Regions from separate parts of the Streptomyces sp. HP-A2021 genome, predicted to be linked through region 1. Evidence: predicted binding sites of a transcription regulator. Region 1 holds the regulator's gene; the other holds the start of a gene.
What was found. The regulator HrcA, encoded in region 1, represses chaperone genes, less so after heat shock. The targets are predictions, from matches to a motif close to TTNGCACTCNGNNNNNCNGAGTGCNAA.
Positions count from the first base shown of each region.

Region 2: the regulator HrcA is predicted to act here: its motif matches at 5,818-5,844, upstream of groES (co-chaperone GroES).

Region 1 covers NZ_CP094344.1:6,617,092-6,628,974, reverse strand. The annotation lists gene MQE23_RS29945 (S41 family peptidase) at 1-2,571, opposite strand, end outside; gene MQE23_RS29940 (hypothetical protein) at 2,617-3,174, opposite strand; gene MQE23_RS29935 (VOC family protein) at 3,224-3,616, opposite strand; gene MQE23_RS29930 (16S rRNA (uracil(1498)-N(3))-methyltransferase) at 3,635-4,375, opposite strand; gene MQE23_RS29925 (nitronate monooxygenase) at 4,372-5,448, opposite strand; gene dnaJ (molecular chaperone DnaJ) at 5,549-6,685, opposite strand; gene hrcA (heat-inducible transcriptional repressor HrcA) at 6,685-7,701, opposite strand; gene MQE23_RS29910 (MBL fold metallo-hydrolase) at 7,873-8,604, shown strand; gene MQE23_RS29905 (DUF3097 domain-containing protein) at 8,636-9,436, shown strand; gene hemW (radical SAM family heme chaperone HemW) at 9,651-10,883, opposite strand; gene MQE23_RS29895 (SpoIIE family protein phosphatase) at 10,911-11,883, opposite strand, start outside.
Region 2 covers NZ_CP094344.1:3,929,179-3,941,061, forward strand. The annotation lists gene MQE23_RS17625 (hypothetical protein) at 1-2,745, opposite strand, end outside; gene MQE23_RS17630 (ester cyclase) at 2,841-3,548, shown strand; gene groL (chaperonin GroEL) at 3,621-5,246, opposite strand; gene groES (co-chaperone GroES) at 5,363-5,671, opposite strand; gene MQE23_RS17645 (polysaccharide deacetylase family protein) at 5,889-6,626, opposite strand; gene MQE23_RS17650 (polysaccharide deacetylase family protein) at 6,623-7,501, opposite strand; gene MQE23_RS17655 (methyltransferase domain-containing protein) at 7,952-9,115, shown strand; gene MQE23_RS17660 (RNA polymerase sigma factor) at 9,119-10,399, opposite strand; gene MQE23_RS17665 (YciI family protein) at 10,447-10,803, opposite strand; gene MQE23_RS17670 (LCP family protein) at 10,934-11,883, opposite strand, start outside.

The sequences.
Region 1 (11,883 bases):
CCAGGCGTGGTAGCGCAGCGGCTCCTCGTCGGCGACCGGGACGACGACGGCGTGCCGCGGGTCGCCGCCGCCGGACGGGGAGACGGTCAGCTCCACCGGCTTGCCCGCCGTGCCGATCAGCAGCGGGCCGGGTCCTGCCACCGGGTCGACCGGCTGGCCGGCGACCGCGAGGATCGCGTCCCCGGGGCGTACGGCGACACCGGGCGCGGCCAGCGGGCTGCGGGCGTCCGGGTCGGAGGTCTCGGAGGGCAGGATGCGGTCGACGCGCCAGGTGCCGTCCTCGTGGCGGGAGATGTCGGCGCCGAGCAGGCCCTGGCGGGGACCGCCGCCGAAGCCGCCACGCGGGGTGACGTAGGCGTGCGAGGTGCCGAGTTCGCCCTGCACCTCCCACAGCAGGTCGACCAGGTCGTCGTGGGTGGCGAGCCGGTCCACGACCGGCCGGTAGCGGTCGAGGACGCCGTCCCAGTCGACGCCGCTCATGTCCGGCCGCCAGAAGTGGTCGCGCATGATGCGGCCGTTCTCGTCGAACATCTGCCGCCACTCGGCGGCCGGGTCGACGAACTGGCGTACGCGGCCCAGGTCGACGGTGATGTTGGTGTCGCTGTCGTCGTCGCCGGAGGCGCGCCGGTCGCTGGGGACGACCTTCAGCCGGCCGTCGGTCCACAGCAGCACCCGCTTGCCGTCGCCGCTGACCTCGAAGTGGTCGGCGTCGACGGCGAGATGCTCGATCCGCTGCTGGGCGAGGTCGTACCGCTCCAGCTCGGACTTGGGCTCGGGGTCGTCCGGGGTGGCCCGGGACGCGCCGAGCACACCGGCGACCGGGTGGCGCAGCCACAGGACGCCGTCCTTGGCGGCACGCAGGTTGGAGTAGCGGGCGGCCTCGACCGGGAAGGGCACGATGCGGTCGGCGAGGCCTTCGAGGTCGATGCGGGTGGTGGGGGTGCCCTCGCTGTCGGGGGTCTCCTCCCGGTCGGGCGTCTCGAAGGACCGGCCGTGCCGCTGGGGCCCGAACGGGGAGGGCGTGGTGGCCGCGAGGGTGATCAGATGCGGCCGGGCACCCTCCACGAAGGCCAGGTCGAAGACGTGCTCGTCGTAGACCGGGTCGAAGGAGCGGGTCGACAGGAACGCGAGGTGCTTGCCGTCCGTCGTGAACGCCGGCGCGTAGTCCTGGAAGCGCAGCGGGGTGGCCTCGGTGACCGACAGGTCGGTGGTGTTGGCGAGCTTCAGCTGCGACAGGGGGCGCGGGCCGGGGTGGGACCAGGCGAGCCAGGAGGAGTCGGGTGAGAAGACCAGCCCGGAGACGTCACCGTCCTCGCTGCGGTCCACCTCCCGCACCTCGCCCGTCTCCCGCTCCACGAGCAGCAGGCGCCCGTCGTGGGAGGCCACGGCCGCACGGCTGCCGTCCGGTGCCATGGCGAGCTCCAGCACCCTGCCGAGCTGCCCGGCGGCGAGCCGGCGCGGTGTCGCCCCCGGGGTGAGGCCGGTGGCGGGCGCGAACTCCAGGGCGTCGTCGCCCTCGGCGTCCGTGACCCACACCACCCACTCCTCGCCGTCCGCGCGGAACGTCCGCGGCAGCCGGGCCCGGACGCCGGGCGTCGCGGCCAGGGCGCGGGCCGGGCCGGAGCGGTGGGTGACCCAGTGGACGCAGCCGCGTACGGACACGGCGCTGCCGCGCGCGGTGTGGTCCGGGGACGCCGACCCGAACCACCGGGAGGCGTTCACGGGGAACGGCTGGAGGTCGACGCGCTGTCCGCCGAGCCGCACGTCGAGCCGCCGCGGCTCCGCCCCGTCCAGGTCGTCCAGCACCCACAGCTCACCGGCGCTGGAGTAGACGACACGGGTGCCGTCGGTCGCCGCGTGCCGGGCGTAGAAACCGTCGAGCGGTGTGTGCCGGCGCAGGTCGGATCCGTCGGCGAGGGAGGAGTACAGCGCGCCGGTGGCCTCGTGGTCGGAGAGGAAGGCGATCCGGTCCCCCACCCACAGCGGGTACTCGATGTTCCCGTCCAGCCCCTCGTGGAGCCGTACGAACTCGCCGTCTCCGTCGGGGTCGATCCACAGCTTCCCGGCGGTACCGCCCCGGTACCGCTTCCACCAGGCGGCCTCGCGCCCCATCGGCGCGGACAGCAGGACGACACTCGGCCCGAAGGCGATGTCACCGACCGGCCCGTACGGCAGCGTGGTGGCCGGACCGCCGTCGAGCGGCACGGCACGCGCCCACGTGCGCCGCAGGCTCGCCTGCCCGTGGGAGCTGATCGCGAGCACCTCGCCGTCCGGGGTCCAGCCGCGCACCTGTGTCTTCAGACTGCCCCAGTACGTCAGGCGCTTGGCGGGGCCGCCGTCGACCGGGGCGATGTGCACCTCGGGGGCGCCGTCCCGGGTGGAGGTCCAGGCGACGGTGGTGCCGTCGGGCGAGATGCGGGGCAGGGTCACCGGCACGTTCTCGGCGCTGACCCGCCAGGCCCGTCCGCCGTCGAGAGGAGCGAGCCACACGTCGTCCTCGGCGGTGAAGGCGACCAGGTCACCGTGCACGTGCGGGAAACGGAGGTAAGCAGGCGATGCGGACTGTGTCACCCGATCACCCTATGCAGGGAGGCCGTCGTACGGACAGGGTTCGGATCACTTGCCCTCGACAGGGCGGCAGTCCGGGTACCGGTCACACCAGATGGTCTGCGTGACGGTCACGGTGACGGTGGGGCCGGGCTGCCCGTTCGGGGGCCCGCCTCCGACGGGCGGCGGGCTGGTGGAGTTGCAGTCGCCGAGCCCGTCGACCTCGAACCACACCTTGCCGTCCACCTTGGCGGTGATGTTCCCGCGCACACAGGCGCCGTCCAGCGCGTGGGTGACCTTGCCGTCGACGGTGATGTCCTTCCCGTCCTCCGTCTCCCCCTCGCAGTCGACGGTGGCGACGGTCCTCTCACTCGCCGACGGCGACGGCTTCCCGCCCTGGCCGGAATCCCCGTAGGAGGCGGTGCACGTGAGCCAACGCACGCCGGCCTTCTGCCGGTTCAGCTCCTTGGTGACGGCCTCGTCGGTGGTGTACGCGACGGACGCGGAACTGATCCCGCCACCGGGTTCACACGCCACCACGCCGCCGACGGCAGCCACCGCGCAGGTCACCGCGACCGCCACCGTACGGTTGCGCGGCCCTCGCCGAATCCTCCTCAGTACCCCCATGGAGGGGAGCCTGCCACCGTCGGGGGCCGCGCGGTAGGGCGCAAAGGCGTCAGCCGCGCAGCAGCAACCACTCCTGCAGCTCGACCAAGTTGCCCTCGGGGTCCTTGAGGTGGGCGACGCGCAGGCGGTCGGTCAGGTGGGCCGGACCGTGGAGGATCGTGGCGCCGCGCATCGTGACCTCCTCGCAGTACGCGTCCAGGGCGTCGACGCGCAGGACGACCAGGGAGCGGTGGCCGTTCGCCGTGTCGCCCAACTCGTCCAGGACCTCGGCCATCATCGTGCGGTCCTGGAGGGCGATCCCCGCCGAGCCCACGGCGGGGCTGAACTTCTCGTACGGCCCGTCCGCCGCCCCCGACTGCGGCTTGAGGCCGAGGACCTCGCCGTAGAAGCGGTAGCAGGCGGCGAAGTCGGTCACGAGCAGTCGTACCTGTGCGAGTTCCACGGTGCCTCCGAGAAGGGTTCAGGTCCAGCGGCCGGTGCGAGCCAGGAGCACGGCCGTGGCCGCGGTCCCGGCAGTCGATGTGCGCAGCACACTGCGCCCGAGGCGATACGCCTTGCCCCCCGCTTGTGCGAACAGCGCCAACTCCTCCGGCGCCACGCCCCCTTCGGGCCCCACGACGAGCACGATCTCGCCGGACGACGGCAGTTCGGCCGTCGCCAGCGCCTCGTCCCCGCTCTCGTGCAGCACGGCGGCGAAGTCGGCACCGGCCAGCAGCGCCGCGACCTGCTTGGTCGTCGCCGCCTCCGCGACCTGCGGGAAGCGCACCCGGCGGGACTGCTTGCCCGCCTCCCGGGCCGTCGCCCGCCACTTGCCCAGCGCCTTCAGCCCGCGGTCGCCCTTCCACTGCGTGATGCAGCGCGCCGCCGCCCAGGGCACGATCGCGTCGACGCCGACCTCGGTCATCGTCTCGACGGCCAGCTCCCCGCGGTCGCCCTTGGGCAGCGCCTGGACGACGGTCACCCGCGGCTGCTCCGGCGGCTCCTCCGTCACCGGGTCCAGCCGGACGATCAGCCGGTCCTTGCCCTCGGTGTCGAGCACGACACCGTCCGCCCAGCGCCCGGCCCCGTCCGTGAGGACCACGTCCTCTCCGGGACGCAGCCGCTTCACGGAGACGGCGTGCCGTCCCTCCGGGCCGTCGAGGACATAGCGGCCGCCTCCGCCCGCGTCGAAGTGCTCGACCACGAACACCGGAGCTGTCATCGCACTCCGCCTCCGCCCGACAACGCTGTCCGCGCCGCGGCGAGTTCACCGGCCAGCACCTCCACGAGCTGCCCGGCGGGCAGCTCCCGCGCCATCCGGTGGCCCTGCCCGGCCCACAGCGCCATGCCCTGCGCGTCCCCCGCCTTGGCGGCGGCCTTGCGCAGCGGCGCGGTGAGGTGGTGGATCTCGGGATAGGCGGCGGGCGCGTACGGGCCGTGCTCGCGCAGGAAGCGGTTGACCAGGCCGCGCGCCGGGCGCCCGGAGAAGGCCCGGGTCAACTCCGTACGGACGAACAGGGGGTGGGTCAGCGCCTGCTTGTGCAGGGCGTTCGCGCCCGACTCGGCGGTGGCGAGGAACGCGGTGCCGAGCTGGGCCGCGCTCGCGCCCGCGGCGAGGACGGCGGCGATCTGGCCGCCGCGCATGATGCCGCCGGCGGCGATGATCGGGATGCTGACGGTCTCCCGGATCTGGGCGACCAGCGACAGCAGCCCGATGCCGCAGCCGTCCGTCTCGGGGAGGTCCCGGTGCGTGCCCTGGTGGCCGCCGGCCTCGACGCCCTGCGCGATGACCGCGTCCGCGCCCGCCCGCTCGACGGCCCGGGCCTCGTCCGGGGTGGTGGCGGTGACCAGGACGAAGGTGCCGACCCGGTGCAGGGCGTCGACGACCTCCCGGCTCGGTGCGCCGAAGTGGAACGACACCACCGGCACGGGGTTGTCGCGCAGGACCGCGAGCTTGGTCTCGTAGCCGTCGTCACGGCCGCTGTCGGGGTCGCCCAACTCGGCCTCGTACCAGGAGGCCTCGCCGGCCAGCTGGTGGGCGTAGACGTCGATGGCGGCGGGGTCGGCGTACTCCGGCTGCGGCATGAAGAGGTTCACGCCGAAGGGCCTGCCGGTGAGGCTCCTCAGCTGCTTGATCTCCTCGTACATCCCGTCGGCGGTCTTGTACCCGGCGGCGAGGAACCCGAGCCCGCCCGCCTCGCACACGGCGGCGGCGAGCTTCGGCACGGAGACGCCGCCCGCCATGGGGGCCTGCACGATCGGGTGGGGGAAGAGATCGGTCAGCGCGGAGGACATGACCGCATGTTGTCACGTCCTCCGGACTACTCCGAAACCGGCCTGCCGTGTGGCATAGACCAGAGGAAAAGCCACCCGCAGGCCCCCTGGGGAGCCGGCGTCACCGCCCGTTGAACGCGTCCTTCAACCGCGAGAACAGCCCTTGCTGCCCCGGCTGGAACTGACCCGTGGGCCGTTCCTCGCCGCGCAGTTTGGCCAGCTCGCGGAGCAGGCGCTCCTGCTCGACGTCCAGCTTGTTCGGGGTCTGGACCTCGACGTGGACGATGAGGTCGCCGCGTCCGCCGCCCCGCAGGTGTGTGACTCCGCGGCCGTGCAGCGGGATCGACTGGCCGGACTGGGTGCCCGGGCGGATGTCGACCTCCTCCAGGCCGTCCAGCGTCTCCAGCGGCACCTTCGTGCCGAGGGCGGCCGCCGTCATCGGCAGCGTGACCGTGCAGTGCAGGTCGTCGCCGCGCCGCTGGAACTGCGAGTGCGGCAGTTCGTGGATCTCGACGTACAGGTCGCCCGCGGGACCGCCGCCGGGCCCGACCTCGCCCTCACCGGCGAGCTGGATCCGCGTGCCGTTGTCGACACCGGCCGGGATCTTGACCGTGAGCGTACGGCGCGACCGCACGCGCCCGTCACCCGCGCACTCCGGGCACGGCGTGGGCACCACGGTGCCGAAGCCCTGGCACTGCGGGCAGGGCCGCGAGGTCATGACCTGGCCGAGGAAGGACCGCGTGACCTGGGACACCTCACCGCGACCGCGGCACATGTCGCACGTCTGGGCGGAGGTCCCCGGCGCCGCGCCCTCACCGTTACAGGTGTTGCAGACGACCGCCGTGTCGACCTGGATGTCCTTCGTCGTGCCGAAGGCCGCCTCGTCGAGCTCCACCTCGATGCGGATCATCGCGTCCTGGCCGCGGCGGGTGCGCGAGCGCGGACCGCGCTGCGACGCCGTGCCGAAGAACGCGTCCATGATGTCGGAGAAGTTCCCGAAGCCGCCGGCCCCGAAGCCGCCCGCGCCGCCGCCCCCGGCCTGCGAGAGCGGGTCGCCGCCGAGGTCGTAGACCTGCTTCTTCTGCGGGTCCGACAACACCTCGTAGGCGGCGTTGATCTCCTTGAACCGCTCCTGGGTCTTCGGATCGGGGTTGACGTCCGGGTGCAGCTCGCGCGCGAGCCGCCGGAAGGCCTTCTTGATCTCTTCCTGCGACGCGTCGCGGCGCACGCCGAGTACGGCGTAGTAGTCCGTGGCCACTACGACTCCGCCAGGATCTGTCCGACGTACCGTGCCACTGCGCGTACCGCTCCCATCGTTCCCGGGTAGTCCATGCGGGTCGGTCCGACCACGCCGAGCTTGGCGACAGCCTCGCCGCCCGAACCGTAGCCGACCGACACGACGGACGTGGAGTTGAGTCCTTCGTGGGCGTTCTCATGACCGATACGTACGGTCACGCCCGGATCCTTCGCCTCGCCGAGCAGCTTGAGGAGCACGACCTGCTCCTCCAGCGCCTCCAGCACCGGCCGGATCGTGAGGGGAAAGTCGTGCCCGAAGCGGGTCAGGTTGGCGGTGCCGCCGATCATCAGCCGCTCCTCGTTCTCCTCGACGAGCGTCTCCAGAAGTGTGGAGAGCACCGTGGAGACCGTACCCCGGTCCTCGTGCTCGAACGCCTCCGGCAGATCCTCCACCAGACTCGGCACATCCGCGAAACGGCGGTTCGCCACCCGGCTGTTGAGCCGCGCGCGCAGATCCGCGAGCGAGGCCTCGCCGAAGGGCGCCGGGCAGTCGACCACGCGCTGCTCGACCCGCCCGGTGTCCGTGATCAGCACGAGCATCAGCCGCGCGGGCGCGAGAGCGAGCAGCTCCACGTGGCGCACGGTCGAGCGGGTCAGCGACGGGTACTGCACGACGGCGACCTGGCGCGTGAGCTGGGCCAGCAGCCGCACCGTACGCGCCACGACGTCGTCGAGGTCGACGGCTCCCTCGAGGAAGTTCTGGATCGCGCGCCGCTCGGGCGCGGTCATCGGCTTGACCCCGGCCAGCTTGTCCACGAACAGCCGGTAGCCCTTGTCGGTGGGGATGCGCCCGGCGCTGGTGTGCGGCTGGGCGATGTACCCCTCGTCCTCCAGGGCTGCCATGTCGTTGCGGACGGTGGCCGGCGAGACGCCGAGGTTGTGCCGCTCGGTGAGGGCCTTGGAGCCCACCGGCTCCTCGGTGCCGACGTAGTCCTGGACGATGGCGCGCAGCACCTGAAGCCTGCGTTCACTGAGCATTCGCGCACACCTCCAGAAGTCGTCCGCCTGGTGTCCTGCCTGTGAGGCCTGGCACTCTGCGCGTGCGAGTGCCAGCATTCCCCGCCCAGTGTACGGCGGTGAGGTACACCCCCGGCAAGGCTGGTCGCGTGCTGTCGTGCCCAGGGCGGCGGTCACCGCTAGCGTCGCCGTATGACGGTGACTTGGGAAGAGCTCGGATGGGAACGCGTGGCCGCCGGGGTGGGGCGGTGCCGGCTCCCGGTGTGGGACTGCACGGCGGGGCTGGTCGCCGGTGAGGGCGCGGTCCTCATGATCGACGCGGGGTCGAGCCCGGCCGAGGGCGCGCGGTTGCGCGAGCAGGCGCGGTCGCTCACCGGTCACCGTGTGACGCATCTCGCGCTGACCCATCCCCACTTCGACCATGTCTTCGGGGTGGCGGAGTTCACGGACGCGGAGGTGTTCGGCGCGGTGGGCGTGGACGCGGTGCTGACGCGCGTCCGGGACCGCGAGGAGCTGCGCGCCGACGCGGTGCGAGGCGGCCTGGCGGAGACCACCGCGCAGGAGGCGGCGGACCGGCTGGTCGCGCCCCGCCACCTGGTCTCCGGCGAGTGGACCCTCGACCTGGGCGGCGGGCGCCAGGTGCTGCTGGCCAACGTGGGCCCCGGGCACACCGCGCACGACCTGGCGGTGCTGGTGCCGGGGGATCCGGAGGTGGTGTTCTGCGGCGACCTGGTCGAGGAGTCCGGCGAGCCGCAGGCGGGCCCCGACGCCGTGCCGTCGCACTGGCCGGCCGCCCTGGACCGGCTGCTCGACCTGGGCGGCGAGGACGCGCTGTACGTGCCCGGTCACGGAGCGGTGGTGGACGCGGCGTTCGTGCGCGCCCAGCGCGACGCGCTGGCGGCGCATTTCGGCGTGTCGCGGTGATCGCCGTACGCCTTCTCCTATCGTCATTCGAATGCGCCAGTACTCTCCGGACCTGACCCCGCCGTGGAAGAAGCCGAAGCCGGTGCCCGAGGTTCCGGCGGAGCCGGGCCTGGTGGTCGAGGAGGCCGGGACCGGTTTCTGCGGTGCGGTGATCCGCTGCGAGGCGGGCACGGTGACCCTGGAGGACCGCTTCGGCAAGCACCGGGTGTTCCCCCTGGAGCCGCGCGGCTTCCTCCTGGAGGGCAGGGTCGTGACGCTGGTGCGCCCCTCGCCCGCCGGCCCCGCACGTCCCACCCGTACGGCGTCCGGTTCGGTGGCCGTCCCCGGCGCCCGCGCCCGCGTGGCCCGCGCCGGGCGCATCTACGTCGAGGGCCGGCACGACGCCGAGCTGGTCGAGAAGGTCTGGGGCGACGACCTGCGCATCGAGGGCGTGGTAGTGGAGTATCTGGAGGGCGTCGACGACCTGCCGTCGATCGTCGCCGACTTCGCCCCCGGCGCGGACGCGCGGCTGGGCGTCCTGGTGGACCACCTGGTGCCGGGCAGCAAGGAGTGGCGTATCGCCGAGTCGGTGACGAGCGAGCACGCCCTGGTCGTGGGCCACCCCTACATCGACATCTGGGAAGCGGTGAAACCGTCGTCCCTGGGCATCGAGGCATGGCCCCGGATCCCGCGCGGCCAGGACTGGAAGACGGGGGTGTGCAGCGCGCTGGGCTGGCCGGAGAACACGGGCGCGGCCTGGCAGCGGATCCTGTCGGCCGTACGGTCGTACAAGGACCTGGAGCCGGCCCTGCTGGGCAGGGTCGAGGAACTGATCGACTTCGTGACGGCCTAGCTGCGGGCATGCGTGCCTCCCCCAGTGCCTTAAGGGCCTGGGAGGTGCCCCCAGGGCGGCACGGGTGGGCGCAGCGGCACCCCGCTCCGCCGGGCTGCTGCATGCCGCTTAGCTGCGGGCAGTCGTGCCGCTGGGGCGGCACGGGTCGGCGCAGCGGCACCCCGCTCCGCCGGGCTGCGCAACGCCCCGGCCCCAGCACCGACGCCGCAGCACCTCAGTCCACGAGGTCCCGAACCACCGCATCCGCCAGCAACCGCCCGCGCAACGTCAGCACGGCACGCCCCTCCTCGTACGGACCGGCATCCAAAAGCCCGTCCGACAACGCCCGCCGCGACGCCGCAAGCCCCTCCTCCCGCAGCAACGACAACGGCACACCTTCCCGCAACCGCAGCTCCAGCAGGATCCGCTCGACCCGCCGGTCCTCCTCCGACAGCACCTCACGCCCGGCCCCCGGCGACCGCCCCGCCGCCAGCGCCCCCGCATACGCCCCGGGATGCTTCACGTTCCACCACCGCACCCCACCCACGTGACTGTGCGCGCCCGGCCCGGCCCCCCACCAGTCGGCCCCCCGCCAGTACAGCTCGTTGTGCAGGCACCGCCCCGCCTCCGAGGTCGCCCAGTTCGACACCTCGTACCACTCGAAGCCCGCGCCCGAGAGGACCTCGTCCGCGATCAGGTACCGGTCGGCATGCACGTCGTCGTCGGTCATCGGCACCTCGCCCCGGCGGATCCGACGCGCCAGCTGCGTCCCCTCCTCGACGATCAGGGCGTACGCGCTGACATGGTCCGGCCCAGCCCCCAGCACCGCGTCCAGCGAGGCCCGCCAGTCGTCGTCGGACTCCCCGGGCGTGCCGTAGATCAGGTCGAGATTCACATGCTCGAACCCGGCCGCCCGGGCCTCCGCGACGCACGCCTCCGGCCGCCCCGGCGTGTGCGTGCGGTCCAGCACCTTCAGCACATGCTGCCGCGCACTCTGCATCCCGAAGGAGATCCGGTTGAAGCCCCCCTCACGCAGGGCCGCCAGATACGCCGGATCCACCGACTCCGGGTTCGCCTCGGTCGTGACCTCGGCGTCCTCCGCCAGCCCGAACTCGTCACGGACGGCTGCGAGCATCCGCACCAGGTCACCGGCGTCGAGCAGGGTGGGCGTACCCCCGCCCACGAACACCGTACGAACGGGCCGGGGGTCGTCCCCCAGCACCTTCCGCGCCAGCCGGACCTCGTCGACCAGCGTCTCGGCATAGTTGTCGCGCGAGGCCAGCACGCCACCGGTGCCGCGCAGCTCGGTCGCCGTGTAGGTGTTGAAGTCGCAGTAGCCGCAGCGGGTCGCGCAGTACGGAACGTGCAGGTAGAACCCGAGCGGACGGTCGGCGGCCCCGGCGAGCGCGGATGCGGGCAGCGCGCCGTCGTCGGGGACGGGCTCACCGTCGGGGAGTGCGGAAGGCATGTCCTCCATTGTCCAGCACCCGGGCGGTCACTCGGCCTGAAGCACCAGCAGCGCCAGATCGTCCGCCGGGGGCCGCGCCCCGAACTCGTGCACCATCCGCTTGATCCGCTCGGCTATCAGCTCCGCGTCCAGCCCCGCACACCCGGCCAGCGCCGTCGCCAGCCCGTCCCCGTCGTCGAACTGGCGGGAGCCCGAGCGCCGCTCGGTCACTCCGTCCGTGACGCACAGCAGGGTGTCGCCGGAGCGCAGCTCGAAGGTCTCACTCGCGTACGCGGCGTCCTCGACGACCCCCAGCAGGGTCTGCGGCTGCGCGGCCGTGTGGACCTCGCCACCCGCCCCGAGCACGAGGGGCAGCGGGTGCCCGGCGGAGGCGACGGTGCAGCGGACGCCACCGTCGAAGGGGACCAGCTCGCCGTACAGCAGGGACAGGAAGCGTGTCTGAGGGCCGTCGCCGGGCGGGGTCGGCCGCGCGCCGGCGGCCACCAGCGCGCGGGCCGCCGCGTCCGCGGCCTCCGTGGCGTCGTCGAGCAGGAGCTGGTTGAGGCGGTCGAGGACGTCGGCGACCCGATAGCCCTCACGGGCCAGCAGCCGCAGCCAGGGCCGGGCCAGGCCGATCACGACGGCGGCCTCGGGCCCCTTGCCCTGGACGTCGCCGACGGCGAAGCACCAGCGGCCGTCACCGGCCGGGAACAGGTCGTAGAAGTCGCCGCTGGGCCCGCCCTTGTCGCACGGTTCGTAGACGAGGGCGCTGCGCACCCCGGGGATCTCGGCCACGGCGCCGGGCAGCAGTCCGCGCTGGAGGACGGCGCTGATGGTGGCCTGGCGGGCGTACTGGCGGGCGGCCCCGATGGCGAGCGCGACCCGGCGGCTGAGGTCCTCGACGAGGCCGGTGATCTCGTCGGGGAAGCCGGCGGACCCGGACCGTCCGATGACGAGGGTGCCCAGCGGGCGTCCGCCGGCGACGAGCCGGTACGCGAGGGCCGAGCCCGGCTCGCCGGGG
Region 2 (11,883 bases), 2.7 Mb from region 1:
TCGCTCGAAGTCGTCCGGCGCCCACCCTGCCAGCCTCTCCGCCCGGTCCAGCTCTCCGGTGGCCGTGCGGGCGGCGACCAGCTCCCGCAGGGCCAGGCTGTAGTCCCCCGGCGAAGTGTGGGGTTCGCTCGGGCGGTTCATGACGAGCGGCTCGGCCCCGTCGAGCACCGCGAGCGCCGCTTCCCGGTGCCCCGCTTCGGCCAGAGCCGTGGCGGCGACGCCGAGTTTCCGGGCGGCCGTCAGCGGATGGAGCACTCGGGTCCGGCTCTCGACGTCGAGCAGGAGCCGCTCGGCCTCCTCGCTCCGTCCTGCCCGCGCCAGTGCGGCAGCCACTTCGACCGACGCGTGCGTGTGCTCCACCGGGCGGGCCAAGGAGTCGGCGAGCGTCCGGGCCCGATCCGGGTCCCCGGACTGCGCGAGGGATTCGACGACCTCATAGAGGGCTGACGGGCCCTCCGCCCGGGGGCCGAGGGTGCGTGCCAGCGCCTCGGCCCGGTCGGCCTCGCCCCCGTCCGCCATGATGCGCACGATCGAGCACAGCGTCGCCCACGCGACATCCGCCGCGGGGATCTGCCGGGCCAGTTCCTCGGCCTGCTCGTAGCGCCCGGCTCTCGCCCGGGCCTGTGCCACCTCCCGCAGCACGTGGTGCTCTCTGCCAGGGCCGACCGTGTCGAGCAGTGCCTCGGCCCGGTCGAGCTGCCCGGCCCACGCCAGCCACCCGGCCAGCCCCTCCGTGGCCTCCCAGTGGCCCGCCTCGCCGTGCAGACCGGCCAGGAACGCCTCGGCCTGGTCGAACTCGCCCGCCTCGGCCAGGAGGTCCACCACCTGATCGGGCTCCGCACGGTCCCGCGCCGACGCCACGGCCTCGGCGCACAGGGCGTCAGCGCGCTGCTGCTGCCCCGACTCGCGCAGTGCGGAGGCCAGAGCGATCAGCGCGCCGGCGCGGGCGCCCGGTTCGCCGGCTCTGGCCATCGCTTCTGCCTCGGCATGACGGCCTGCCGCCGCGTGGGCCTCGATCACGGTGTTCCTCATACCGGTGCGGCACTCCTGGTTCGGCGCGCCGTCGACCATCTCCTGGGCGAGATCCCACCGCTGGGCCGCGAGGCAGGCCTTGCCGACCTGAACGTACGTGTGGATGGCGAAGTACTGGGTGCTGACCGTCCGCGCGAGCGCTGCCGCCCGGTCGAACTGCCCGGCCCGGGCCAGGAGGTCCGCCACCGTGCAGCGCGCCAGGTCGTCCCGGCCCTGTCCCTCGCCCTGGCGCGCCGCTTGCTCCGCCTCGGCGAGCAGTTCCAGCGCCCCGTCGACGTCTCCCCGCTCCAGCAGTACATCGGCGACGGCGGCCAGGCCCATGGCCCGGCGACGGCCGTTCGGGAGGCTGCGGGCCAGTGCGACGGCCCGGCCGGTCTGGCCGGCCAGGGCCCAGGCGTGCGGCAGGGAGTCCGGGGCGCCCGCGCTGCGGTCGACCAGCCGTTCCCGGTGGATCGCCAGGCGCAGTGAGTCGAGCGGCCGGCGCGCACCGCGCTCGATGATGAGGTCCTCGGTGAGGTGGATCTCGTTCACGGCGGTCGCGTCACTGCCGGTGCGGGCCAGCATGCGCTCCTGGCGTCGGGTGTCCGCCCCGCATCGGAGCATCCGCTCCAGGTCACCGGTGGAGCGGAGCATCCGGAAGTACCCCCGCAACAGATACTCCGGGGTCTCCTCCGGCCAGTCGCGCCCGCGCCACTCCTCCGCCCAGGTGTGCAGTTTCGCGCGGTAGAGGTCCGTCTCGGACGTGCCGAGCATCTCCTCCGCCTGGGACTGCAACTCCTCGTGACCGAGCAGGTAGACGTCGACGCGCAGGCCGAAGGTCCGCCCCGCCCGGGTGCTCAGGACATCCCGTACCCGGTACGGAACGGCTCCGGTGAGCGCGGCCAGGTCCTCGGCCGTCAGGCCACCGCCCGCCACCGCCACCAGGCCCAGCAGGTCGTGCTCCAGGCCGCCCGCCTCGATCAGCCGCTTCAGCTCCCGTTCCGCCTCCGCGCGGATCGCCCGGGCGTACGGGGACGGCGACAGCGTCCGTACGATCGCGGGGTCGCGCAGCGGATGGTCCTCGGGTACGTCACCGGGCAGCGGCGGGTTGAGCCGCCCCGCGACCAGGACCCGCATCCCGGCCTCCGGGCGGGTGGGCAGCAGGCTCGCGATGCTGTGGGCGTCCGGGCCGGTGGTGACGCCACGGTCCTCGTCCAGGCCGTCCACCAGGAGGACCAGGCGTTCCCCGCGCTCGGCGCAGGCGCGGGCGGCGGCGCCGTACAGGTACAGGAGGTGGGCCTCGCGGGTCGCCACGGTCAGGTGGGCGGGGAGGGCTTCTCCGGACAGCTCCGCCAGCTGTTCGAGTACGACGTCCACGTACGCCGCGACGTCGTTCTGGGCGCCCAGGCGGGCCGTGATGAAGAACGGCACGATCCGTACGTCCTGCGGAGGGTGCAGGGCGAACCACGACAGCAGCGCCGTCTTGCCGGCCCAGGCGCCCGCGCGCCACCAGGCGTACGCCGGGCCGGAGTCGGCCGTGCAGAAGGCGGACAGCTCGGCCGACTCCTCCTCGCGGTCGACGAGTCGGGGCGGGGCGATGCGGCGGACCTGCTCCCAGTACGCCGAACGGACCGGCGGGGTGAGCAGGATGCGGTTGTGATCGCCGGTGACGGCCACCGCGATGTCACCGCCCGCGGTCACCGACCGCTCCCCCCGCTTCCCCCACCAGCGCATGGCCTCATGATGCCAAAGGGCCGGGAGGCGACGAGCGGCTCTCGCGGGGACAATGGAGCTGTTCAGCCGGACCCAGGGGGGCCGGAGGCGAGGCCATGACCTTCGTACAGCTCATCGAATGCAGGACCAGCCGGCTCGACGAGATGAACCGGCTGATGGACAGGTGGGTCGAGCAGACCAAGGGGAAGCGGACCGCGACGCACAGTGTGGTGGCCAAGGACCGGGCCGACTCCTCGCACATCGTCGAGATCGTGGAGTTCCCGTCGTACGAGGAGGCGATGCGCAACTCCGGGCTTCCGGAGACCGACCGGATCTTCCAGGACATGGTGGCGCTCTGCGACGAGACGCCGACGTTCACGGACCTGGACGTGGTGCGGGACGAGCAGCTGAACTCGGCCACCGCGCGCAGGTTCTTCGAGCTGGCGCCCGGGCAGGGTGCGGCGCCCCCGTTCAACGACGTGTTCATCGAGGGCTACCACGACCACGATCCGTCCAATGTGCAGGACGTCATCGGGCTGGACGCGTTCCGGCGCGAGGTGGAGGTGTGGCGGGGAGGCTTCGACTTCTCGTTCACGATCGAGGACCAGATCGCCCAGGGCGACCGGGTGTGCACGCGGTGGACCTGGAAGGGGCACCACAAGGGGGAGTTCCTCGGGATTCCGCCGACCGGGAAGGACGTCACCATGACCGGGACGACCGTCCACCGGTGCACGCCGGACGGGAAGATCGCCGAGGGCTGGTGGCAGTACGACCGGCTGGGGCTGATGCAGCAGCTCGGGGCGCTGGACCCGCTGGAGTTGTGACGGGACCCGCATACGGGAGAAGCCCCCGTTCCGCGCGAGGCGGGGCGGGGGCTTCTCGCAGAGGTCGGTGCCTCAGTGGGCGTGGCCGTGGCCGTGGCCCGCGGCGGCCGGCTCCTCCTCTTCCTTCTTCTCGACGACCAGGGTCTCGGTCGTGAGCAGGAGGGAGGCGATGGAGGCGGCGTTCTCCAGGGCGGAGCGGGTGACCTTGACCGGGTCGATGACGCCGGCCTTGACCAGGTCGCCGTACTCGCCGGTGGCGGCGTTGAAGCCCTGGCCCTTGTCGAGCTCGGCGACCTTGGAGGTGATGACGTAGCCCTCCAGGCCGGCGTTCTCGGCGATCCAGCGCAGCGGCTCGACGACGGCGCGGCGGACGACCGCGACACCGGTGGCCTCGTCGCCGGTCTTGCCGAGGCTGCCCTCGAGGACCTTGGCGGCGTGGACCAGGGCGGAGCCACCACCGGAGACGATGCCCTCCTCGACCGCGGCGCGGGTCGCGGAGATGGCGTCCTCCAGACGGTGCTTGCGCTCCTTGAGCTCGACCTCGGTGGCGGCACCCACACGGATGACGCACACGCCGCCGGCCAGCTTCGCGAGGCGCTCCTGGAGCTTCTCGCGGTCCCAGTCGGAGTCGGTGGTCTCGATCTCGGCCTTGATCTGGGCGACGCGGCCCTGCACGTCGTCCTTGTTGCCGGCGCCGTCGACGACCGTGGTGTCGTCCTTGGTGACGGTGACGCGGCGGGCGGAGCCGAGGACGTCCAGGCCGACCTGGTCGAGCTTGAGGCCGACCTCCTCGGAGACGACCGTGGCGCCGGTGAGGACCGCCAGGTCCTGCAGCATCGCCTTGCGGCGGTCGCCGAAGCCGGGGGCCTTCACCGCGACGGCGTTGAAGGTGCCGCGGATCTTGTTCACGACGAGGGTCGACAGGGCCTCGCCCTCGACGTCCTCGGCGATGATCAGCAGCGGCTTGGAGGCGTTGGCCTGGATGACCTTCTCCAGCAGCGGCAGCAGGTCCGCGATGGCGGAGATCTTGCCCTGCGTGATGAGGATGTACGGGTCGTCCAGGACGGCTTCCATGCGCTCCTGGTCCGTCACGAAGTACGGCGACAGGTAGCCCTTGTCGAAGGCCATGCCCTCGGTGAAGTCCAGCTCCAGACCGAAGGTGTTGGACTCCTCGACGGTGATGACACCGTCCTTGCCGACCTTGTCCATCGCCTCGGCGATGAGCTCGCCGACCTGCTGGTCCTGGGCGGACAGCGCGGCGACGGCGGCGATGTCGGACTTCTCGTCGATCGGGCGGGCCGAGGCGAGCAGGTCCTCGGAGATCGCGGCGACGGCCGCGTCGATGCCCTTCTTCAGGGCGGCCGGGGAGGCACCGGCGGCGACGTTCTTCAGGCCCTCGCGCACGAGCGCCTGGGCGAGCACGGTCGCGGTGGTCGTACCGTCACCCGCGATGTCGTTGGTCTTGGTCGCCACCTCCTTGACCAGCTGGGCGCCGAGGTTCTCGTACGGGTCCTCGATCTCGACCTCGCGGGCGATCGTGACACCGTCGTTGGTGATGGTGGGGGCGCCGAACTTCTTGTCGATGACGACGTTGCGGCCCTTGGGGCCGATCGTCACCTTGACCGTGTCGGCAAGCTTGTTGACGCCGCGCTCGAGGGCGCGACGGGCGTCCTCGTCGAACTTCAGGATCTTCGCCATGGGAGCGTGAGCCCTCTTCCGGAATCAGGGTTAACGGCACTGCGCCCCGGGCGCCCGGCTTCTTAGCGATCGCGGGGGGCCAGGGGCGCAGCTCAAAGCAATGTGCTTGGGGTGAATTACTTCTCGACGATCGCGAGCACGTCGCGGGCCGAGAGGACGAGGTACTCCTCGCCGTTGTACTTCACCTCGGTGCCGCCGTACTTGCTGTAGAGCACGACGTCGCCGACGGAGACGTCGAGCGGAAGACGGTTGCCGTCCTCGAAGCGGCCCGGGCCCACGGCCAGGACGACGCCCTCCTGGGGCTTCTCCTTGGCGGTGTCCGGGATGACCAGGCCAGAGGCGGTGGTCTGCTCGGCGTCGAGCGGCTGGACCACGATGCGGTCCTCGAGCGGCTTGATGGCAACCTTGGAGCTGGTGGTCGTCACGATCCGACCTCCCCCTTCGGAGATCTCACGGGGTTAACTGTCTGAGGTGGCGACCAGGTGGATCCGTCGTCGCGGGTGCCGGACCTGCCCGTCGCTGTGTTGGCACTCTCCAGTGGGGAGTGCCAGAGCCGAGACTATGACTGTGATTAGCACTCGGTCAAGCGGAGTGCCAATTGCCGGGCGGCGCGTCGGCCAGGATGTGGTGCCGGGCGAGACATCACAGGTAGTCCTCCAGCCGCCCGACCCGCAGTCCTCGCGCCTCGATCTCCCGCAGCAGTCGCACGGTCCGTTCCGTCAGGGTCGGGGACGCGGGCTCCCCCGACGGTACGGAGACGATGTCGCCGGGGCGCAGGCCGGGCTTGCCACGGGTGTAGGTCAGGGTGCCGCCGGGCTCCAGGGACGCCCGCCAGAGGACGACCGCCCGGATGCCGCAGTCGGCGGCGGCGTGCAGGGTCGTCGTGTCGTACGTGCCGTAGGGCGGGCGGAAGAGGCGGGGGCGGATGCCGAAGAGGGAGCGGAGCTTGTGCTGCTGGCCGCAGATCTCGGCGCGCTGGCCGGCGTAGGGCAGGCCGCGCAGGGCGGGGTGGTCGAGGGTGTGGTTCTGGATGGACGCGCCGACCGCGCGGAGGCGGGCGAAGTGGCCGTAGCCGGGCCCTACGACGCTGTCCGTGAGGAACATGCTGACCGGAAGCCGCCGTTCGCGGACGAGGCCGACGAAGCGGGGGTCGCGCTCGGCGCCGTCGTCGTAGGTCAGGAAGACCACCCGGTCGTGGGTGCGGACGTGGTCCACGACGGGCGGGAGGCCGCCCGGGTCCGGCCCGCGGACGTCGCTCGAACGTTGTGTCGGGGACCGGCCCCGGCCGTCCGCGCCCGCGCGCTCCCCGACGGCTCCGGCGCAGCCGGCCAGCAGGATCGCTCCCGCGCACACCACGGCGGCCGGCGACCCACGCCTCACAGGTAGTCCTCCAGCCGGCCCACCGCGTACCCCTCGGCCGTGACCTTGTTCAGGAAGCGGCGGATCATGTCCGGCATCGTGCCCTGCCACTGGTCACGGCCGCGGAAGTGGGTGAGGACGATGTCGCCCGGGTGCAGCCTCCGGTCCCACTCCCGGTACTCCCAGCGGTCGGCGAAGACCTCCTCGTTCCAGAGGGGGGCGTACTCGATGCCGCAGGCCTTGGCGGCGCGCAGGGTCGCCCTGTCGTAGCTGCCGAACGGCGGGCGGAAGAGGGTCGGGCGGGTGCCGTAGCGCCTCTCGATGAGGCGCTGCATGCCGCAGATCTCGCGTTTCTGCGCGCGGTACGACAGGCCGCGCATGTAGCGGTGGCGCAGGGTGTGGTTGTTCAGGACCACGCCTCGGTCCTGCATCTTCTCGAAGTAGCGGTAGTCGTCCTTGATCAGGTAACCGCTGAGGAAGGCGCTGTAGGGGACCTTCAGGTCGGTCATCATGCGCAGGAACGCCGGGTCCTTCTCCGCGCCGTCGTCGATGGTGAGGAAGACGACCTTGTCCCGGGTGGGGACGGTGGTGAAGACGGGCGGGAGGTTCAGTCTGCGGTGGCCGCGCACCTCGAAGCCCTCGCGGGTCCTGATCCTCGGCTTCTTCGCGGGGGCCGGCGGGGCGGTCAGCGGGACCGCCCTCAGCCCCCAGCGCTGCGCGGCGGCGACCCGGACGGCATGCGCGCCGCGCAGTTTGGAGGCGTAGGAGTCGAGCGCGCGGGCCGGGGGCGCGTCCAGGGGCTGCTGGCCGCCGGCCGGGGGGATCCGGCCGCTGTCGCCCTGCGCGCAGCCCGAGGCGATGGCGGCGAGGGTGAGTACGGCGAGGCCGATCCGCACACCGCCAGATGCCCGGCTTTTGTCATTTTGTACGACTGCTCGCATGATGCGGGATCCTCGCAGCCGGTCCTCCCGGATCGGCCTCGACACCGCGACGGGCGGCGCACCATCCACCGAGTGGCCCACACACCGTCCGGACCGGACCCGGGCCGACTTTTCGGCGCGCACACAGACGGACCACGGCCCGCCGCCCAGTCCGGGGCGGGCCGAACTCCGCGGCACGACGGACCACCGGGCCGGATGCCTCGTTCCGGCGGCGCCCCAGGTTGCCGGAGCCGGCGCCGCGCCCGGTGCCACCGGAGCAGCGGACGCCCACGGAGCAGGAGCCCGCCGCGCGGGACCCGGGCCGCCCCGCGTGCCGGCCCGGACCGACCGGCGTCCCGGGCGGACCGACGGGCACCAGCCCGGACTGCTCCACCGCCCACACCACCCGTGGCCCACAATGATCCGGTGAACGACCTCGCCCTCCTCCTCAGCCCCGAAGGCCGCGCCCTCCTCGACGAGGTGCGGGACACCGATCCGGCGCGGGAGCTGGCCGTCGCGACCCGGTTGCGCCGCGAGCACCCCGCCGAGCTGGTGTCGGCGGCGCTGGGCCAGGCGCGGCTGCGGCAGCGGGCGGTGGTGAAGTTCGGGGCACAGGACGCGGCGCGGATGTTCTTCACGCCGAACGGGGTGGAGCAGTCGACCCGGGCGAGTGTGGCGGCCTACCGGGCGCGGCGGTTCGCGGAGTCGGGCGTGACCTCGGTCGCCGACCTGTGCTGCGGCATCGGCGGTGACGCGATCGCGCTGGCCCGGGCCGGGATCCGGGTCCTGGCCGTCGACCGGGACCCGGCGACGGCCGCGGCGGCGCGGGCGAACGCCGAGGTGCTGGGGCTGTCCGGCCTGATCGAGGTGCGGGAGGCGGATGTCACGGAGGTGGACACGGCCGGTCACGACGCCGTGTTCGTCGATCCGGCCAGGCGCGGCGGCCGGGGCCGGATCTTCGACCCCGAGGCGTACTCACCGCCGCTGTCCTGGGCGGTGTCCGCGGCCCGCCGCGCCCCTAGCACCGCCGCGCTGAAGATCGCCCCCGGCATCCCGCACGAGGCGGTCCCCGAGGACGCCGAGGCCGAGTGGATCTCCGACGGCGGCGACGTGAAGGAGGCGGTGCTGTGGTTCGGCACCGAGCCCGGGGCGGTACGGGCCACCCTGCTGCCGGGCCCCCGTACCCTGCTCTCCCGCGGCCTGCCCGACCCGGAGGTCCGCCCGCCCGGCCGTTACCTGTACGAGCCCGACGGCGCCGCCATCCGGGCCCACCTGGTCGCCGAGGTGGCCGAGGAACTCGACGGCGGCCTGCTGGACGCGACGATCGCGTACGTCACCGCGGACGAGCTGCGCCCGACCCCGTACGCCACCGCCTATGAGATCACCGACCACCTCCCCTTCAACGTCAAGAAGCTGAAGGCCCTGCTGCGGGAGCGGGAGGTCGGCAACCTCACCGTGAAGAAGCGGGGTTCGGCGGTCGAGCCGGAGGAACTCCGCAGGAAGGTCAAGCCGCACGGCCCGCACGCGGCGACGGTGTTCCTGACGCGGGTGGCGGGAGCGCCGGCGATGCTCATCGGGCATCCGGCCTGACCTTCAGGACTGCTGCGCCGCCCGCCGCAGCAGCAGTTCCCGCTCCCGCTCGTTCCGCGTCAGGGAGGCCGCCCGTTCGAACTCCGCCCGGGCCTCCGCCGTGCGGCCGAGGCGGGCGAGGAGGTCACCGCGGACGCTGGGCAGCAGGTGGTAGTCCCGCAGGGCGGGGTCGCCGCGCAGCGCGTCGATGAGGGGCAGGGCGGCCTCCGGGCCCTCGGCCATCGAGACGGCCACCGCGCGGTTCAGCTCCACGACCGGGGACGGGGTACGGGCGGCCAGGAGGCCGTACAGCGTGGCGATGCGGGGCCAGTCGGTCTCCTCGTACGTGTAAGCGTGCGCGTGGCAGGCGGCGATGGCGGCCTGGAGGAGGTACGGGCCCGGGGCGCCGGAGGAGGTGGCCTCGGCCCTGCCCAGTGCGGCGACGCCGCGGGCGATGAGCATGCGGTTCCAGCGGGCGCGGTTCTGGTCCTTGAGGAGGACCGGTTCGCCGGAGGGGCCCGTGCGCGCCGCCGTGCGGGACGCCTGGAACTCCAGGAGCGCGGTCAGGCCGTGCACTTCGGGTTCCTTCGGCATGAGGGCCGAGAGCACCCGGGCCAGGCGCAGGGCGTCCTCGCACAGGGACGGGCGGAGCCAGTCGTCGCCGGCCGTGGCGGCGTACCCCTCGTTGAAGACGAGGTAGATGACGTCGAGGACCGAGCCGAGGCGGGCCTCGCGGTCGGGGCCGTAGGGCACCTCGAAGGCGATGTTCTTCGTGGCCAGGGTGCGCTTGGCGCGGACGATGCGCTGCGCGACGGTCGGCTCGGGGACCAGGAACGCGCGGGCGATCTCGGCCGTGGTCAGGCCGCCGAGGAGGCGCAGGGTGAGGGCGGTGCGGGCCTCGGTGGACAGGACCGGGTGGCAGGCGGTGAAGACCAGGCGGAGCAGGTCGTCGTCGATGTCGTCCGGGTCGGCGGGCTCCTCCGGGGGAGACACCGCCGACAGGTCCCGGCCGATCTCCGCCAGCTTGCGGGCGTAGTTCTCGCGGCGGCGGACCAGATCGACGGCGCGATTGCGGGCGGTGGCCATGAGCCAGGCGCCCGGGTTGTCGGGCACCCCGTCCCGCGGCCACCGCTCCAGCGCGGCGACCAGCGCGTCCTGCGCGAGTTCCTCGGCGATGCCGACGTCCCGGACGACCCGGGTGACGCCGGCGATGATGCGGGGCGACTCGATGCGGAAGACCGTCTCGATGGCCTCGGCGGTCCGGTCGGGCCGGGGCGCCGGGGAGGGGGTGGGCTGCGGGGTCACAACCCACCATCAGACACCCCTGGCGCCGCCCGGCCAAGGAGGACCGGTCAGCCCTCGGCGATCTGCCGGACCTCCGCGGTGATCGTCCAGTAGTCCTCGTGCAGGGCCAGGAACCGCTTGGTCCACTCGATCGCCTCGGCCTTGTCCTTGCACTGGCTGATCGAGTAGCCGCCGATGACCTCCTTGGACTCGGTGAACGGCCCGTCGGTGACGGACAGCTGCCCGCCTTCCCAGGTCACCCGGGTGCCGTCCGAGGTCGGGGTGAGACCGGCCGTGTCGAGCATGACCCCGGCCTTGGTGATCTCCTCCAGGAGCTTGCCCATGCGCTCCTGGAGTTCGGGGCTCGGGCCCTCGGCGGGGGCGTTCTTCTCGTCGATGCGGATCAGGGTGAGAAAGCGCGGCATGGTGACTCCTCGGGGCTCTGCGGAGCGAGGCCTTTCCTCGCTCTCACCCCTGCGTCGACCGGGAGACCGCCGGATCGACACGCTCGACGGATTTTTCTCCGGGAATTTTCGCTGGGCACGTTCGCGCAGGTCAGCGCAGCGACTTCCACAGTTCCCGGGCCTCCGGCTCCTCGGCCACCACCCGGTTGGGGTCCGACGGCGCCCGCACCACCGGCATCGTCACCGTCCGCACCGCGCTCGCCGACAGGCCCTGCAGGCTCTGCCCGAGCCGGGTCAGCTCGGCGAGGGAGTCCAGGCCGGTGTCGGTGGTGAGGCCGGCGGTCACGGCGTCCGCGACCCGGTACAGCTTCGCCGGGTCGGTGAGCAGGTCCTGCGCGGCGATCTGGTCCAGCAGTGCCTTCACCAGCTTCTGCTGGAGGCCTATGCGGCCCAGGTCGCTGCCGTCGCCTATGCCGTGCCGGGTGCGGGCCAGGGCGAGGGCCTGTGTGCCGTCCAGGTGGTGGGTGCCCGCCTTGAGGCGCAGATGGCTGTCGTCGTCGGCGATGTCCTCGTCCGTGGTGACGGTGACGCCGCCGAGCGCGTCCACGAGTTTGGCGAAGCCGGAGAAGTCGATCTCGATGTAGTGGTCCATGCGGACGTCGGTCATCGACTCGACCGTCTTCACCGCGCAGACCGGACCGCCCACCGCGTACGCGTTGTTGAACATGGAGTTGTAGGCGACGGCCGTCGACCCGCCGGACGGGCGCGGGCAGGAGGGGCGGGTGACCAGGGTGTCGCGCGGGATGCTCACCACCGTCGCGCTGGTACGCCCGGCGTCGAGGTGGACGACCATCGCCGTGTCGGAGCGGGCACCGGTGCTGTCGCCGCCGCCGAGCCTCTGGTTCTCCTCGCCGCTGCGCGAGTCGGACCCCAGGACCAGGATGTTGAGGGCCTCGCCGGGCAGGGCCGAGGCGGAGGGAGACGGCGTGACCACCGGCTTGGGCGGGCGGTTGTCGCCCAGCGCGTTGTCGATGTCGACGCTGGTGATGTTGTCGTTGAGATGCCAGTAGGCCCAGCCCGCCGAGCCGATGCCCAGCACCA